3 regions of the Aminipila butyrica genome follow, and region 2 is predicted to be linked to each of the others. Evidence: riboswitches for the same ligand, from Rfam matches in the RefSeq annotation. Region 2 holds a riboswitch; each other region holds the start of a gene.
What was found. Region 2 has a riboswitch for cobalamin ahead of Ami103574_RS06490 (enhanced serine sensitivity protein SseB C-terminal domain-containing protein). Riboswitches for the same ligand answer to the same signal wherever they lie in the genome.
Positions count from the first base shown of each region.

Region 1: another riboswitch for cobalamin. It lies ahead of Ami103574_RS01195 (M14 family metallopeptidase); the one in region 2 lies ahead of Ami103574_RS06490 (enhanced serine sensitivity protein SseB C-terminal domain-containing protein).
Region 3: another riboswitch for cobalamin. It lies ahead of Ami103574_RS01525 (class I SAM-dependent methyltransferase); the one in region 2 lies ahead of Ami103574_RS06490 (enhanced serine sensitivity protein SseB C-terminal domain-containing protein).

Region 1 covers NZ_CP048649.1:254,655-260,694, reverse strand. The annotation lists gene nikB (nickel ABC transporter permease) at 1-692, opposite strand, end outside; gene Ami103574_RS01195 (M14 family metallopeptidase) at 689-1,708, opposite strand; gene Ami103574_RS01190 (hypothetical protein) at 1,705-1,938, opposite strand; cobalamin riboswitch at 1,894-2,064, opposite strand; gene Ami103574_RS01185 (LysR family transcriptional regulator) at 2,150-3,055, opposite strand; gene Ami103574_RS01180 (hypothetical protein) at 3,101-3,397, opposite strand; gene rbr (rubrerythrin) at 3,515-4,048, opposite strand; gene Ami103574_RS01170 (flavin reductase) at 4,083-4,685, opposite strand; gene udk (uridine kinase) at 4,857-5,483, opposite strand; gene Ami103574_RS15920 (peptidoglycan DD-metalloendopeptidase family protein) at 5,497-6,040, opposite strand, start outside.
Region 2 covers NZ_CP048649.1:1,348,893-1,354,932, reverse strand. The annotation lists gene Ami103574_RS06500 (S-layer homology domain-containing protein) at 1-1,482, opposite strand, end outside; gene Ami103574_RS06495 (hypothetical protein) at 1,627-2,490, opposite strand; gene Ami103574_RS06490 (enhanced serine sensitivity protein SseB C-terminal domain-containing protein) at 2,637-3,374, opposite strand; cobalamin riboswitch at 3,548-3,756, opposite strand; gene Ami103574_RS06485 (putative polysaccharide biosynthesis protein) at 3,967-5,565, opposite strand; gene gpmI (2,3-bisphosphoglycerate-independent phosphoglycerate mutase) at 5,844-6,040, shown strand, end outside.
Region 3 covers NZ_CP048649.1:322,018-328,057, reverse strand. The annotation lists gene Ami103574_RS01535 (ABC transporter ATP-binding protein) at 1-676, opposite strand, end outside; gene Ami103574_RS01530 (ABC transporter ATP-binding protein) at 673-2,418, opposite strand; gene Ami103574_RS01525 (class I SAM-dependent methyltransferase) at 2,424-3,173, opposite strand; cobalamin riboswitch at 3,309-3,497, opposite strand; gene ilvA (threonine ammonia-lyase) at 3,615-4,820, opposite strand; gene Ami103574_RS01515 (ATP-binding protein) at 4,956-6,040, shown strand, end outside.

The DNA.
Region 1 (6,040 bases), 1.1 Mb from region 2:
TTGGGAAACACATGCTTCCATAAGACCGTATGCTCCTTCAGCCCTCTGGCTCGAGCGCCGATGACGTAATCCTGATTCAATTCTTCCAGCACCGCGGCTCTCACCTGTCTGGTATACTTAGCCGCCATAGCGAAAGCCAACGTCACTGCTGGCAGAATTAATCGCTCAGCACCGCCCCCGGCAGATACCACCGACAGCAATCTCAGTTTTACCGCTACTACATATAGCAGCACCAGCCCAACCCAGAAGTTTGGTATGGAGATGCCAAAAAAAGTACAGCTTCGGATTAGATAGTCTGTAATTTTATTCTGCTTCACTGCCGCCAGCATGCCGAAAGGTACCGCTACAGCCACCATCATAGCCAGAGAAACAAAAGCCAGCTGCAATGTCGGCCCTAACCGGTTCAGCAGAAGCTCAGCCACCGGCCTGTTCATGGAATAAGATGTGCCGAAATCTCCGCTGAGACAGCCTCTTAGCCAATTCCAATATTGGACTAAAAACGGCTGATTCAACCCCATCGCTTCTCTTGTTTTTTCCAGGACCTCCAAGCTAGGCATACTGCCAGTAGCTGCAAACATGCTTCGCACCGGATCTCCGGGAGCCAGATAAGTAAGACCGAAGGAGATAAAGCTGATGCCTGCTAGAACGATGAGCATTTCTACCAGTCGGTTCCTCAGCTGTTTCCCGCTCACCTATCTTCCTCCTGGGCCTTAGTCAACAGTTCCAGCTGCTCCTCGCAGATTTTCCCGTAGGCAATGACCGTCTCTTGCTTCTGAACGGTTAAGCTGCCAATCTGATACAAAATAACGCAGGTCTCACTTGCCCGATGGACTTCCAGTACCTGTCCAAAATAGTCTCGAATTTCTCCCAGGATTTCACCTTTTTCTGCTGTTTGTCCTGGCTTAAACCGAGGATACCAGCAACCAGCCTTTTCTGCTCCCTGATAGATAGCCTCTGTAATAAGCACTTTTGGAGAAGTATTCTTTTTCACTGTTTCCGAAGCTTCCTGCGCCTCTGGCAAAACCTCCAGCAGCCGAAGAATCCGCTTCACATCCTGCACATCTGCTTCGACCTCTTCCGGAGACCAGCAAGCCATGTTTCCCCGCTCCAGCAAGATACCTGGGATGCCCAAGGCACCAGCGTAATTATAAGCGCCTCCCGTGCCACTCTGGGACTGAACGATATAAGGCACTTGCACCTGGCGGGCCATCTGTTCCGACATGCGGCACACTTCTTCACTGGCCTTCCCCTGGCAATACACATAAGGTGCTAGGGCTTCGAACCCATCACCACAATGCAGGTCTATGTAATAATCAATCTCAGAAAAGACTTCTTTTTCTATAAAGTAACAGATTTGCTGCGCCAAGGTCCCATCAGGGTTCCCTGGAAATTCTCGGTTGAGGTTTTTTCCATCCTCGTAGACCAAACTCATGGTTCGGTGCTCAAAGCCTGTGGTATTCACCAGCGGCAGAATGACGATCCTGCCCGTTATCTCCGCGGGCACCAGGGCCTCTGCTAGGGTAATGGCCGCTTGGATACCTACATATTCCGCATTGTGAATACCTCCGGTCACCAAAACGGTTTTACCTTCTTCCTTTCCGCAGATTACTGTAACTGGCAGCAACACGTCTTCTCTGCCTACAGTCAACAGACCTTGGATTTTAGTGTTTTTATTTTTTAGTTCATCTTTCAGTCTTATTCGTTTCATGATCCATCCTCATCTTTCTCCCGTCTTAAAGACCTCATGCCGTAGTCCCTATGGGGCTTTAACCGAACTTTTTCTTGCTGCCAGCCCACGAAAAAAGGCGACCGCATCATACGGTCGCCAAAAAATTCCAATATAATATAATGGATGTTTCTCTCTTCTGAGCACTTTTCAACAGCCGTAAAAAATTGCACAACTACATACAAGCAGTTCTCCTGACTTAAGTTCATCACCTTTTACGCCTTCCCAGTTTCCCAGTGGCCCTTGTAAAAAGCTCCCTATTACAGTGACGGGTTCGTATTGGATTCTCACCAATTTCTCTATTATTCCTTCGCGGAACTTGCATCTTTGCTTTTTATTCTATTGTTCAATTATATGGTTTATTCTATCATAGTTGCTATAAGGTGTCATATCCACTTTGGCACACCTTTCCGTTCCATTTCGTCACATTTCAACAAAAACCTGTTCTAAAAAATCTTTTGCCAAAGAGGATAAGCCTTCTTTTTCTCTTTTTACATAGCCCAGATAAATCTTGCCGTCTGCACAGGTCACTGGAATGCTCTTGATGGAAAAGGCTTCTTCCAAGGACTCGTTCAGCCGATAAGTCAAATAAGCCCGGTCCGTGTTTTCCAACAGCCGAATCAACGCATAATCACTATTGGTAGTCACCGCGTGTTCTAAATTCTTCACAATACCTAAATTCTGAATGGTGTTTTGCAGATGATGAAACTTAGAATAAGAGTCCTCATACTGTTTGACAAATTGCAGCCCCTGAATCTGCTGGGCTGTAATGATTTCTTCCTTCGCTAAGGGATTTTGTTTTCCTACCTCGAGGGACAGTTCTGCCTCCCGCAACTGAACAAACTCCAGCTTCTTTCTCCTCAGGATATGCTCAAAGACAATTTTTTGCTTTTCGGCCACATAAATAAACCCGATTTCTGACAAGTCTTTTTCCACGTCCCCGATAACCTGGTTCACACTGCCCTCCAGCAGCCGAAAGGAAATAATATTATGGTCCTGCCGCTGACAAAACTCTGCAAAGCTGGTAGACAGATAGTTGCTGGGATTCATGGACACCGACAAAAATTGTGACCGTTTCTCTCGGTTGACACTTTCAATATGATCCATGCGCTTGATAATCTCTAAGGCGTGTCGATAGACTTTCTCGCCCTCCGCAGTTAGACACACACCTGTCCCCCGCCTAGTAAAGAGGGTCATTTGTAATCTTTTTTCCAGCTTTTTTACGACCTTACTCACATTGGAAGGGGTCGTGTATAAAATCTCCGAAGCACTGCTGAAGCTGCCCGCTTCTGCGGCAGTAACTAGGTATTCCAATTGTTTTAGTTCCATGGTTGGCTCCTTCCACCAGTGGCTTTGGCCCTGGCAGCAAAATTCTTATTTAATCATTCCTTCTTGCTTCGTACCATCCAGCATCGATGTCAGCCACCCTTCTTTCCCTTTCCTGAGACCTAAATAATATAAGGCCAAAAATATAAGTGCTGCGTTCTGGAAAAGTTTAGCGGTGTGCCTCCAGAACTCAAGGTCATGCATTTCTTCTGCCGTAATATGATGATTACCAATTAATTGATTGGAAATCCAAGCATTGTACCCTAGTACGCCTATCAGCATAATTAAAAAAGTTACAAAAATTATAAATCTAATTGTTTTCAAATTTATATATTTTTTCAGCACCCCATTATCCCCCTCAAAATTAAAATAGCACAATTGGTCTGGAACCGAGCACTTAGCTATCGGAAACAGAAAAATGGCACCAGACGAGTAATCCTCCAGTGCCATTTGTATTAAAAATTAGTAGTTAATCTTCCGCACTTCAAAGTAGCTCTGTGGATGGTTACAAACCGGACAGACACCAGGAGCTTCCTTGCCTACATGCAGATGCCCGCAGTTCCGGCATTCCCAAACCTTTTCTTCAGCCTTTTCAAAGACTGCGTTGTTTTCTACGTTGCTCAATAGTGCTCTATACCGCTCTTCATGATGCTTCTCCACTTCTGCTACGGCTCTGAACTGTGCAGCCAGGGCGGTAAAGCCTTCCTCATCTGCATCCTTGGCAAAAGCTTGGTACATTTCTGTCCACTCGTAATTTTCCCCTTCTGCTGCGGACAGCAGGTTCTGCTTTGTATCATTTAATGCGCCTAAAGCCTTAAACCAAAGCTTTGCGTGCTCTTTCTCATTGTCGGCTGTCTGAGTGAAAATCGCGGCGATCTGCTCATACCCTTCCTTCTTTGCCTTTGATGCGAAGTAAGAATACTTATTTCGGGCCTCTGATTCTCCTGAAAAAGCTGCCATCAAGTTTTTCTCTGTTTTTGATCCTTTTAATTCCATCGTCTTTCTCTCCTTTTCTTTTGAAATTTTACCGTTATATCTTTTCAAAATCAACCGCACCGTGCTTGCAAATCGGACAGATGAAGTCTTCTGGAAGCGGATCACCTTCATATACATATCCGCAAATCTTACATCTCCAGCCCGACTTTTCCACCGGTTTAGCTGCCGGTTTAACGTGCTGCTGGTAATAGCTGTACGTCAGAGTCTCCGCATTGGAGAAACATTCCGCATCTGCTACTTCTGCCTTAAACAGCGTGTGAGTACCAAAATCGATAGCTTCTAAAACCTTCCCTGAAAGATAGGCATTTGTGTTTTCTTTAATATATAAAATACCATTTTCTGTTCTCTCTACTGATTTAAAGTCTGCAAACTTGTCCGCATTTCTGCCGGACTGAAACCCAAAATTCTGAAAAACAGAAAACTTAGAATTTACATCCAGTACCGATACGTTGAACTCTTTTGTCCGCATAATCATATCGTGGGTGTAGTTCTGCTTGTTGACACCTACGGCCAGAACCAGCGGAGAGCTGGTCACCTGCATAACTGTATTGACAATACAACCGTTATCCTTCTCACCCTCTCGAGCAGTTAAAACATAAAGACCATATCCAATTTTAAATAGTGCATTGTTGTCCAAGTTCTTATCCTCCTTGCGTTTCTCCCCGTCTTTCTTAAAAAGAAACCAGGGCTTGTCTGCATTTGCTTTTCCCTCTGTTTGAGGTTTTCTGTAAATGCTCTTACTGTTAATTTATTCTATTATGCCCTTTTTGTCAACCCGTTTAGGCCCTTTGGGCAGTTTTCGTCTGTTCTATTCTTCGTCTAGCAAAGCATGTATACGCTGATTCAGCATCTGCAAGGCTACCATGTTAAACCCGCCCTCAGGAATAATAATATCCGCGTATTTCTTGCTGGGCTCTACAAACTGCTCGTGCATGGGCTTTACGGTAGTTAAATATTGATTTACCACGGAATCCAACGTCCGTCCGCGCTCTTTTACATCTCGGAGAATACGGCGAATAATCCGCACATCTGCGTCTGTATCCACAAAAACCTTGATATCCAACAAATCCAGCAGCTCCCGGTTTTCAAAGATAAGGATCCCCTCTGACACGATAACCTTTGTCGGCTTCAGCCGCACCTGTTCCGCCGTCCGGTCATAAATGGTAAAATCGTATACCGGACACCAAGCGTCTTCCCAGCTTTTCAGCTGCTTGATGTGCTGAATCATCAGGTCTGTGTCAAAAGCGTCAGGATGATCGTAGTTTAGCTGGGCACGTTGCTCAAAAGAGCGGTCACTTCTGGCCTTGTAATAGGAATCGTGGGAAATCACCGTGACATTGTCGCAGAATTCCTCCTGAATCTTTTGAATCAGGGTACTCTTTCCGCTGCCTGTGCCTCCTGCGATACCGATGACGATAACGCTTGTCTGCTTCATTTCAGCTTTCCTCCTACAGATAGTTCAGTGGATTTTTCGGTGTGCCATTAATCTCCACCTGGAAGTGGCAGTGCGGCCCAGTGCTTCTGCCGGTGTTGCCTGATAAGGCAATCTGCTGGCCCTGATACACTTTATCACCCTTTTTAACCAGCAGCTTGCTGCAATGTGCATACAAGGTGAGCATTCCGTTGCCGTGGTTAATCTTCACTACATAGCCATAAGACCCGCTGTAACCAGAGTACGTGACCGTACCTCCGTCAGCCGCACTGACCTTCGTCCCCACTGGACAAGCTAGGTCGATGCCATAGTGCATCCGCCCCCACCGTGGCCCAAATTTGGAACTCAGCCGATAGCTGGAAACCGGATAGCGCAAGTTACCCGTTCCCACCGTAGATGGCCGTACCTTGGTACCCCGCAGAACAACTTCCGTAGTCGGATTAGAGAGAACTTCCGAGGAAAGGATGGTAGCTGCTGTCTGAACCCCATTTTCTCTGGTGATTCGAGCGGTCACCGAGCGGGTGCCAACCACACCAGAAACTTCGGTACTGTTTTCCCCC
Region 2 (6,040 bases):
GTTTGCCTCGTAACTCATGTCTGGATCATATTCCATGGCATCGTATGTAACTTTGATGATGCTGATGCCTTTTTTTACTCCAGTAATGGTCTGCTGCAGCCGTCCTGGGCCACCTTTTTCTGTCAGTTCCACAGAGTCACCCAAAATCTCAAAATGAAAGTCCGGCTCAATAAAATAATTTGCCATAATGCCACTAACTGCTTGCCAAGTTCGAAACATATCTAAATCGAAGGACTGACCCTCGCTCAGTTTCAACTGCTTGCTGTCGTCCACATTCAGATACAGGTTGGCTTCATAAAAGCCATTATCCCTACGGTCCTCGTTGTTCAGCTTTTTCAAGTCCACGGTCCACATAGGCGTTTTATCGTTGCCCCAATTTCCGGTCTCTAGAAGTCCACTGGACTTTAAATAACCGCTGCCAGCGCCTCCTGCCGTATAGTGTATGCTGCCCGTACGTATTTTCTCATATGTATAAATGTCATAATTGCTGTTGCTGGTCGTATCTACATTTGCAGGCGTATACTCTTTAAATTGTTTATAATGAGCATTTCCCTTGGCATACAGCCCAAAGGGCTGACCCTTTGTTACCTGAAAGCTGATGGATTTCGTACAAGGCATCAGGGTAGCTGTAATGGTAGTCAACGCAGAATACTTAGCAGCACCAGCGCCGCTGACATCATCAAAACGCATATCCTTAGGGGTGACCTCACAAGTAACCTCTGCGCTGTTTATATTTGCAGCAGCGACAAAAGAATGAGTCTCCGTGTTTCCATTGTCTGTTACGTCCCCTTCCTCCAGCAGGGCATAGTTGTCATTCCCCAGCTTCACCTGAGCCATGACGTCTCCTCCACTGAGGTAATCCTCAATAGTTGGATCTGTCGCCGGCTTTGATATTTTTACAGCAATTCTTGACAAATAAATATTCTGTCCGCCAGCCTCCATCACCTCAAAGGACCCGGATCCCAGTAAGGTATCTTTTTCTGTGCTTCCATAAGCCTTATATGCGTATATACCCGGCTTTAAATTTAATGAGAAATTGCCCATAGGTACCTTTAAAAGGTCTGGGGTTAAACTTCCACTCACTTCCCCCGCCTCATTACAGAATTCTACATAGTTTAATTGCACTTTGCTCCAATAAAACTTTACCGCTACAGTTACTGGCTCGTCCAGAATTTCCAAGTCTGCCTCCTCCAGGCTCAAAGCACTGTTGGAAATTGCCGCTCCTGTTGTGCTTACTGAATCCTTGGGGCTTTCAAGTGGCAGTAAAGTTCCATCGGGTTCCTTATTTTCTATCCACTCAGTAGGCGCCTCGGGGTTGGATATGTCAGGTGTCTCAGAGGATACCTCAGCAGCCTGCGCTGTCTCTACATTACTTTGTTCCAAGGTACTTTCCGTCTCTCCATAAGAAAAGAAAGGCTGGCCTGTAAAAATTACAGAAACCATCAGCGCTGTCAGCAGCACGTGTTTTATTCGTTTTTTCATTATCTTCACCGTTTTCTCCTGTGTTCATGCAACTATTAACACATATAGCAGCAGGCCAGAAAAAAGCCTTTTCCGACCTGCTGCTAATTTAGCATGTTGTCTTATTTATCCGATTGTACGCTTAGACACCTTTTCCTGCTATTATCAGTTAAAAAGCCCGGCATCATCATATGAACCAAATTTCCAAACTACCGTGTCGCCGCTCTGCAGGGCAAAATCGTCGGCCCCTAACACTTCAGAGATACCTACTACATTACCACCTCTGTAAACCCGATACTGCCAGCCATAGTACGTGTAAGTTCCATCACCGTTGTCCACTGTATACTGACCATATTTATTTGTTCCCAAGGTCATGGAATCCACTGCATTATATTGAATGCTGTAATTTTGGATGATGCTGTTAGAAAGCATGGCTGGAGTGCCATCCAGAGCCGTTACAAAATTTCGGTTGGAGTAGTAGCCATTTGCTGCAACATCTATTGTGCCTGATGCAGTAGGTGTAGTTGCTGCCGGTGCATACACTTCAAAATTAACATCTTCTGCCTCAGCCGACACCAATGTAGTTGGATTTACCAGCACGGTGAAATTTACAAAAGCATTGTTGGCTGGATTGGTAGCCACAATACTGGCTACACCAGAAGTAACATTAGAGTCAATGGTAACGTAAGCATAGCTGACATACTCATTGGTGTCTACTTCTAAAGCCATCGTACTATCTATGTCGATTCCTGCAGTACTTCCAGACACTACATCCCACTCCACAGCAGCAGCTGCTGCCTCTGTGCTGAATCCAGTATAAGCCCAATAAGAATTTGCCGGGCCTGCCATCAGTTCTACTGCTGCACCGCCAGCGGTAACATCAGCTGCATCCACCACATACGTCAATTGACCCGTATAGTCAGTCATGTTGGGGTCACTGTCTGATGCAAAAGCTGTAGCGGACATGCCCATAACTAACGCTGCCGACAGCGCAAAAGCCATAATTTTAGAATTTAACATTTTTTTCATTTTTCTACCTCCATTTTTCTACAAAGTGCTTTTTGTGTTTTAGTCTCATCAAATGAACTTACTAGAAAACGTTCTGTCCCCCCTTCCCTTTTAAGTTTATATCCAAACACCGCAGTGTCTGAAACAATTTCATCAAGCTGTCTTCTTTACGACAGCCTCTGGCTCTGAGTTAGCTCATAAATCTGAGCCTGCTTCATATCCTCTGCCGAGAAACCAGGGCTTTTCTGTACCAGCTCGAACCGCTGACCGGGCGCCATGTAGGGCTTAACGATTTCTGCCACTTGAGGGAACAGTTGAACTTTTTCGCCGTGAAAGTCAATCAGCAACAGCCAATAGTCTTCGTCCTCGCCCTCTCTCTGGGCTTTTATCAACCAGGCCGCTTCCACCTGCAGGTGTTCGGAAAAGAAGTGCTCCAAGGCTGGTTTCAAGCCTGTGGGCAGAGCCTCTGGCGTTCGCAGCATGACCTTTCCCTTAAACTCTTCCCGCTTTAAGGTCATTCCCATGGTACGGGCATCCACCAGTTCCATGACAACCCTGTCCAGCAGGATATTTTCCGCAAAGGGATTGAGCACCACACCGCTGATCTTCTCCGTGGAATCGATAATTAAGTATTTCAGCTTGTCGTAGGTCATAGGAACCAGATCCTCCCGCTGAAAACGACCAATATTTGCTTCTCTGTCTAAAAAGGCTGGGACAAATTTTCTGCCTTCGCCAGTCAACAGCAAGGCAAAGCCCTTTTTATTTTTATCAATCTCTTCAGGCGTCCCAGGTACCCACAGCTCTGTTTCTACCAGCTTTTTAAAAAACTGATCCTCACAAGCTCGGGTCTTCTCCTGCATAAGCTGCTTATATAAATCTATTAGCTGATTGCGTCTCTCTTCCATGCCCCGCTCCTTTCTTGAGAACAACCACCCCATAAAAGTGTTCAATGCAATAAAAAAAACCGTGGTGTTAACACCACAGTTCCGTTTTCAACTGTATTCTACTGCACTTTAAACCGACACTAAACACACGAACCTATTTTGCAGGTACGTGGCAAGTTTCCACCCTTACCGAGGTATGTTTAAAACTTATGTCTGTTTTCTGACTTATGCATCATCATCTTTCGCCAGCCTTCCCAGGTTCTCACCCAGTGACTGCTCACTCTCAGAGCTGTGGCTCAGACTCCGCACTTACAGCGGCGGTACCGTCCCGGACTTTCACCGGAGTTCCTCTTACCTGCTTGCAGTTAGTTTTCTGCCGCAGTACATAAAATACATGGTTACCAAATTTTCACTTTTTCTCTTTACATCTTCATGATACTACGAAGTTCTAAATTTATCCAGTGTTTTCCTAGAACATTTTTCGACATATTCAGCCAAACCCAACCTTATATTTCTAACATCTCCCTAAAAAATAAAAGCAGAAGATGACATCTCTTCCGCTTTAGTTTCTTTCATTTCATATTCATAAAATCTGCCTTGTTAAGGCTGACTTTTACACCAGTCGACACTTTTTTAGTAGCTTTACCAGCGCTTTGCCCTTCGGCAGCAAGATAATCTCATTCTCTTCAATAGCCTTAATCTTTAGCAGCATAACTCCGTACACCGCCGCGCCCACGCCGATAGCTACCACCGTAGCCAAGCTGCTGCCAACTGCGCCAGACAAGCCCTTGTAAGCACCTACCACCAAAGCAAACATGATCAACCCTGCCAGCAACGGCTTCCACACCGACAGCTTCCAATCGAACTGGATGCCGGTGAGTTTCTTCACCGCCGCAAAATTAATCAAGCCGATGGTGATATAACCAAGCGTGCTGCCGATGGCGGCACCTTCTACGTTCAATTCCGGCCACCCGGTCAAAACAAAAGTGGACACACATTTAACAACAAAGCCTGCCGCCAATCCCCAAACCGCGATTCCCGGTCTGCCCAGCCCCTGCAACGTGCCAGCCATGGTCTGAGCGATGCACAAAAACATGATCCCCATGGCCAGAAAGAAGAGACAGCCAGATGCATTCATAGCACTTTCTGCCTGCATCGGATAAATCAATTTCATAATAGGCTGAGCCAAGGCCATGAGGCCAAAACTGCAAGGAACACCAATAATCATAGCTGTCCGCAAACCAAGGCGTACATTCATATTCAAGAACGCTCTGTCCTTCGTGCTGGCTGCTGCTGCAATAGCCGGAACCATGGACAAGGCCATGGACAGGGCTAAAGCCATCGGAATGTTGATTACCGGTCCCGCCATACCAGTCAGCTGGCCATAGAGGGCGTTGGCCTCCTTGGCGCTAAAACCTACGGACTGCAACCGACGCATAACGATGATTACATCCGCAATATTCATGATAGGCAGAATAGATACCCCAATCGTAATAGGCACGGCAATTACCGTCAGGGTCTTCAAGATGCTGCCTGCACTTTCCTGCTTCCTGCTGCCGGTCTCATTTCTCAAAGGCAATCTTTTCTTCTTATATAAATAGATCGCAATCAGGACCACCACCCCGGCGATAGGTCCGATACTGGTTCCGACCGTAGCCCCGGCGGCGGCGTACTCCAGCCCCATAGGCACCAACATAATAGCCAGAGCTAGTCCAATAGCCACCCGAACAGCCTGTTCTATAAGCTGAGAAGTGGCCGTCGGCCCCATCTCCTGCATTCCCTGAAAATATCCTCTAAAAACAGCCATAATCGGAACAAATAGCAAGGCTGGCGCAATGGAGACCATAGCATAATAGGCCCCTGGATTGCCCAAAGCGTTGACGATGGTTTCTGCACCAAAGAAGAAAATCGAGGAAGCCACAATACCCAGCAAAAACATCAGGATAAAGGACAGCTTAAACACCCGGTGAGCCTCATCATTTCTGCCGACAGCAATCCGCTCAGAAGTCATCTTTGAAATGGCCGCCGGGGCTCCATTAGTAGAAAATACCAGCAAAAAGACATAAATCGGATACGCCGTCTGGTAATACCCCATGCCATCATCGCCGATGATATTGCCCAAGGGAATCCGGAAAATGGCGCCCATAACCTGTACCATTAATCCGGCAACCCCTAAAATTGCTGCGCCCTTTAAAAATGACTTCTTGCTCATCTATATCAATCTCCTCTTTTATCCCTGGTAATTTTATAGTGATGTTGAATTCTATTTGTGAACTCAACCTGTCAATTCATTATAACATGCGAGCTACGTCGATGCATGTTTCAATAAATCCAACCTTGCAGCAAAGCTGCTACAGTCATAGAATTTATTATACCAAAAAAACTCCCTCTTTGTATATGTTTTCTTTGTGAATTTTGATATACTAAACGTAAATATCATTGGAACCAGAGGTTTTATTCCATAAAAAAAGACAATTAATGAGGTAAAAAATGAATACATTTGCAAAACCAACCATGTTGATGATTTTAGACGGCTACGGACTCAACGAAAGCACTTACGGCAATGCCATTGCGGCGGCTCACAAGCCTAATTTAGACCGAATTTTTAAAACATATCCCCATACAGCCCTGAAAGCCTGCGGCCTGGAGGTAGGGCTTCCTGCCGGTCAGATGGGCAATTCGGAAGT
Region 3 (6,040 bases), 1.0 Mb from region 2:
GATAGGCTTCCACATTATTGAGCATGAGGATTTCTTTCATGCCCTGCAAGCCTTCAACGGTTACAGAATTGGCATCTCCCAATTCCTTGCGGACATTAGCCCCTTGCTCATCCGCTTTTTTCTTCATGAGGAAGGGAATGATAACAAGTACAGCCAAAAAGGCTAACATAATAATCGGCAAAATCGGGTGAAGCCACCCTAAAAAGATAAGCAAGGTTACAGAAACTGAACCTGCAACAAAAACACTGCCAAAAGAATGGGCGAAAAACCATTCCAGCAGTTCCACATCACTCATTAAAGTAGAAGCGAGCTGGCCGGAACGCCTGTTGAGAAGAATAGCCGGTGAAACCCGCTCGACTGCCTCCAACAATAAAATGCGCAAATCTGCCAGCACTTTAAATGCCACATCATGAGCAAACCACATTTCTGCAAAATATGAAATTACCCGCAGCAGAATAAGGACTCCCAGCGAGAGAAACAATGGTTTCCAGCTTTGCATTAAATGTTGTTCTAAGGCCAGACTCACCATGTATGCACAAAGTGCCGATACCGCAATCGTAAACAGGTGATTAAAAATGCCGCATACTACCGCACAAACCATACCCACATAATGCTGGCGCAAATTGCCCATCAGCTGCAACAGAGACTTAAAACGATAATGTTCTTTTTTATTCAAATCTCATACCTCGCTTTCTCCTGCGCCTGAACCAGCTGCTTATACACACCATTCTTTTTTTTGATTAATTCTTCATGGGTCCCCGCCTCCCACAGCCTGCCTTTATTTAAAACATAAATAAGGTCAGCCGTCTGTATCGTAGATAGACGATGAGCAATGATTAAGGTTGTCCGGTTCTTCATCAGACGTTCTAGTGCTTCTTGGATCTGGCTTTCTCCCGAAATGTCTACACTGGAGGTCGCCTCATCTAAAATTAAAATCGGTGCCCCCTTTAAGATGGTTCGTGCAATAGAAAGCCGTTGTCTCTGCCCTCCGGATAAAGTAGCGCCCCGCTCTCCTACCATAGTCTGGTACCCTTGAGGAAGAGCCATAATAAACTCGTGGGCATTGGCCCCTTTTGCTGCTTCTATGCATTCTTCCAAGGTGGCATTCGGCTTTGCCATCATCAAATTTTCCTGCACCGTGCCGTAAAACAGATAGGTATCCTGAAAAACCACGGCAATTTGGTTGCGAAGATAGTCTAATGTATACGCAGAAAGCTCATGACCACCAATACGAATTTGCCCCGCCTGGGGATCATAAAACCGCAGAAGCAGATTAACTAATGTAGACTTTCCCGAACCAGACTTTCCCACCACCGCCACTTTCTGTCCACCTTCAATTTTTATGGTCACGGTATCCAGCGCTTTCTTAGCTTCCTGACGATAACGGAAAGACACCTCTGTCAGCTCAATTTCTGGTGGGTTCTTCATCGTATGGTTTGCTTTCGCCTCTTCTAAAATATTCAACGTTACAGGGGTATCCAACACTTCATAAAACTCCTCTGCGACCGAAAATCCCAGGTAACTGCCATGCCAATATACATTCAGTTCATACAGCGGTTTCATACTCTCTCCCGCCAAGAATAGAATGGCCAGCAGCCCTGCCGGGGAAATCAGACCCTGGCTGGCATGCCAAGCGGCAATTCCTACGGCCAAAGAAGTCCCGACGGCACAAAGAAAAATAATGATAGCTGAGTCCAGTAAAGACATGCCAGTGTTGTCAATAGAGGTTTTGGCAAAACTTTTGGCATCCTTTTCTAAAGCCTTTTCGGTTCGTTTGCTGGCCTGAAAAGCCTTTAAGGTACTCATGCCCTGCATGGTATCAATATATTGTGCATTTAAGTGGGCATAGGACTGCCAGTATTCAATCATTAGTTTTGAAATCGCTGGCATAAACAAGTGGGGAATGATTACAGCCAGTATAGCTGCTAAAAAAATCAATATACTTACAACCGAATCAACCGTAAAAATGTAAAGGATAGCAGCACTTACCGAAATCATCACCACAAATACTTGCGGAATGTACTGGACAAGAAAAACTTCAAAGGATTCCACTCCATCGGTAACAAGGGACTGAAGATTGCCGCTTCGCCGTCCATCTTGATACGCTGGGCCAAGGCAAAGCAGCTTTTCAATCAACGTCTGGCGAATATTCCCCTTTACTTTGGCCCCCATTTTTTTTACAAACCCCTCTTGGTACCGCATCAAAAACGCTTTAGCCATTATAGCCAGCAGTGCCCCGACAATATAGGGAATAATCTCAAGATAGCTTTTCCTTTCAAAGATAGCCGTGATTGCACCAGCAATCATAAAGGCTTGTAAAAAACCGGTGGCCACAATGGATAAGCCAATCCATACCTTTATCAGTGCTTCTTTCGGTGTCGTTTTAAGAAAAGATGCCAGGCGCAAATACATTCCCATAACTTTTATTTTTCACCTCCAACGAGAAAGGCCGGTGTCAGCGAGTTCAATTCCATCTCCATTTCATCGCAGGTTCTCTGATTAATCGTGGAATCTGCAAATACTTTTGAAAATCCCATGGCTAACATCTTATCCAAATCCCATTGAGGCCGGAGTTTGTCGCTCATAAATAGTTTTTTGCTGATTTCATCCCCTTCCTTCTGGTCTTTGTGCTCATGGAATTTACGCCCATACTTTTGTTTGATTTCTTGCTCTCTGATTTGATAAGCTTTCTTTTTTTCTTCATCAAACAAATGCAGATACCAGCAGGCATCAAACACTAAAAGCCTTCCACCGGGCCGCAGCACCCGCATCCACTCCTCATATGCACGAGAAGGGTCATCCAGAGTCCACGTCAAGTTCCGGCAAATAATCAGATCAAAGGAGCAATCTTCAAACGTTAGATGATGACAATCCATGGAAAGAAGCTCTGCCTCTTTGCCTTCAGCTTGCAAATTCTTTTTAGCAAAATGAATCATGTTTTCTGTCAAATCAATCCCCGTCACTTTATGGTCTTCATCCGCCAGAATAGTAGGAAAAAAGCCTGGGCCTGTACCGATATCCAAAATATCTAACTTTTCCTTTGTCGGAGCGTATTCCAGTACTAATTCCCGCCATGCTTTGCGGTGAAAATCTTTTAGTTCCCTTTCAATTCCTTCGTTGTACCCTTCGGCTTCGCCTTCCCAATAATTTTTGATTCTCTCATTGAATTGCATATTTTTTTCCTCCCTTTTCAATATGACAAAAACAAAAAACGGGCATCAACCAAAAATACGGTTGATGCCCGTTTTGCAACAAAATTTATATGACAGCCTATCCTGTCTCACATCTTCGTAAAAATCCGACGAAATCTGATGTATTCAGTCTGAGCAGGTCTTCCGGCTTACGTATCTCTGCTGCTCTAAACCTTCCCGGAAAATCCAGTGGTAAATATAAAGCAGCTCCACGCTTACGGCGGCGGCTCCGCGGGGGATTTTCACCCTCTTCCCTATTCTCTCGCATACATACTTTATGCGAGCACTCATCTGTGGTAAAATATTCTATTGTAATTTTGTCTTCAGAATATCACAGCTCTCTGGCGGTGTCAATATCTTTTTAATTTCAACATTTTCCGACGGTGCTACCAAACGAAACCATACTTCTGCATTCTATTTGGTTTACAACTTCTCGCCCACAAGCTGCATGCCAGCCTTCACTAACTCCTGTTTAATCTGACTTGCCTGCTGCCTGTCTCTGGTTTCTATGACTACCCTCAGGAAGCAGCTGATAATTGCCATATTGGGGTCACTCCTGTCATGATATACCGCCACAACGTTTCCTCCACACTGACTTATAATCTCACTGACGCTGAGAAGTTGTCCCGGGCGGTCTGCCAGCTCTATGGTGATGGTGGTTCTTCGGCCGCTCATGATTAAACCTCTTGTAACCACTCTATTTAAAAAGCTTACATCGATATTTCCCCCGCTCACCAGGCATACAACCTTTTTTCCATGTAAGTCAAATTTATTAAACATGGCCGCAGCTACCGAAACCGCTCCTGCGCCTTCAGAAATAAGTTTTTGCTTTTCCATCAAAGCCAAAATAGCCGCTGCAATCTCATCCTCCGAAACCACAGCCATGTCATCGACATATTTGGAAATCATCTCATAGGTGATATCTCCCGGGTGCTTGACTGCGATACCATCTGCAAAGGTATTGACAGAATCCAGCGTAATCATGCTGCCTTCTTTCACAGACCGATACATGCTTGGCGCACCAGCCGCCTGCACGCCATAGACCTTGCAAGAAGGATTGAGGCTTTTAATGGCAAAGGCGACCCCGCTGATCAGCCCTCCGCCGCCTACGGGAACGATAACAGCATCGGCGTCGGCAAGCTGATCTAAAATTTCCAGGCCAATGGTGCCTTGTCCAGCGATTACATCATCGTCATCAAAGGGATGAATCATGGTCCGCCCCTCTTCCTGCTGAATCTCTAAAGCCCGGGCATAGGCATCGTCATACGTATCCTTAACCAGACAAACCTCTGCACCATACCTTCTGGTAGCCTCTACTTTACTCAAAGGGGCTCCGTCCGGCATACAAATCATACACGGAATATTGTTTTTCTGAGAGGCCAGGGCTACGCCCTGGGCGTGATTGCCCGCACTACAGGCGATGATGCCTCGCTTTTTATCTTCTTCACTGAGCTGACTAATCTTGTAATAGGCTCCTCTGAGCTTAAAACTTCCCGTAACTTGCAAGTTCTCCGTCTTCAAATAGATGGTGTTGTCCTCACTGAGCCCTTGGGCTAAAATCAAATCCGTCTTCCTGGCGGTCTCCCGCAGAACATAAGCGGCATGATATATTTTATCTAACGTAAGCATAGGCTTTTCCCTCCCGGATTTTTTACCGATACGTCTTAAAATTATCTAATATCTGTGATATACTTAATAGTTAATAATATCATTTTTTCACCAGTTTATCAATATCACATACCTATAGACAGAAGGAGTATTTTTATGAATAAACTGCACGATTTATCCACCGAATTGAATACTATGGCTATATTTCACAGTCTTCTGGAGGATGAGCTGATTCAAAACTTTCAACAGCTAGCCACCTCCACCTATTCCTTAGAATCCAAAGATTGTATTATAGGCATTTACGGCAGCTTTGTCGCAACGCTGTTTAAAAAGACCGAGTCCTTATCTCACTACATCGCAGAATTGGTCTTTAGCCACGAGAATTTTTACATTATCGGCAAAGGGGCAGGCAAAACCTTTCATCCGGTGGTGGAAGCCAGCCTGAAAAATGAGCTGGATGTTCTAAACCGACTGGCGGCTTTGACACCTGAGGATGCACGTGACATCATTAACTATAAGGGATTCTTGCCCATGTGGACCAATGAACCCCTGGACCTGACGGACTTATATATGAAACGGCTGGCTAATCTGCCAATTAGCGGCTACGGTATTTATGCCCGGCATTACGCTTTTGCGCTTACCGCCGACGGAGTAACCCCAATTGCTCACCCCGATCCCCAGCGTCTTTCTCAGCTTCCAGGCTATGAACGAGAACGAAGCTTAATCCTGCAAAACACCTTATCCCTGTTAGAAGGCGCAGGTGCCAGCAACGTGCTTCTGTACGGAGATGCTGGAACGGGCAAAAGTTCCACGGTGAAGGCTATTTTGAACGAATATAAAGACCGCGGCCTGCGTCTCATTGAAATTAAGAAAGAACAGCTGCTGGAACTGCCCAGCCTGCTGGAAGTACTGTCTGTCAATCCTCTGAAGTTCATATTGTTTATTGACGATTTAAGTTTTAACGGCAATGATGACAGCTTTTCTGCCTTAAAAGCAGTGTTGGAGGGCAGTGTCGCTTCCCGAAGCAAGAATGTGGCGATTTACGCTACCAGCAATCGCCGGCACCTAGTCAAGGAAAACATGTCAGACCGAGAAGGCGACGATTTGCACCGAAGCGATACCATGCAGGAAACCCTTAGCTTATCGGCCCGCTTTGGGTTGACGGTTACCTTCCAAGCACCGGATAAAGATCATTATCTGGATATTGTGAAGCACTTAGCTCAAGAATATAGTCTGGCGCT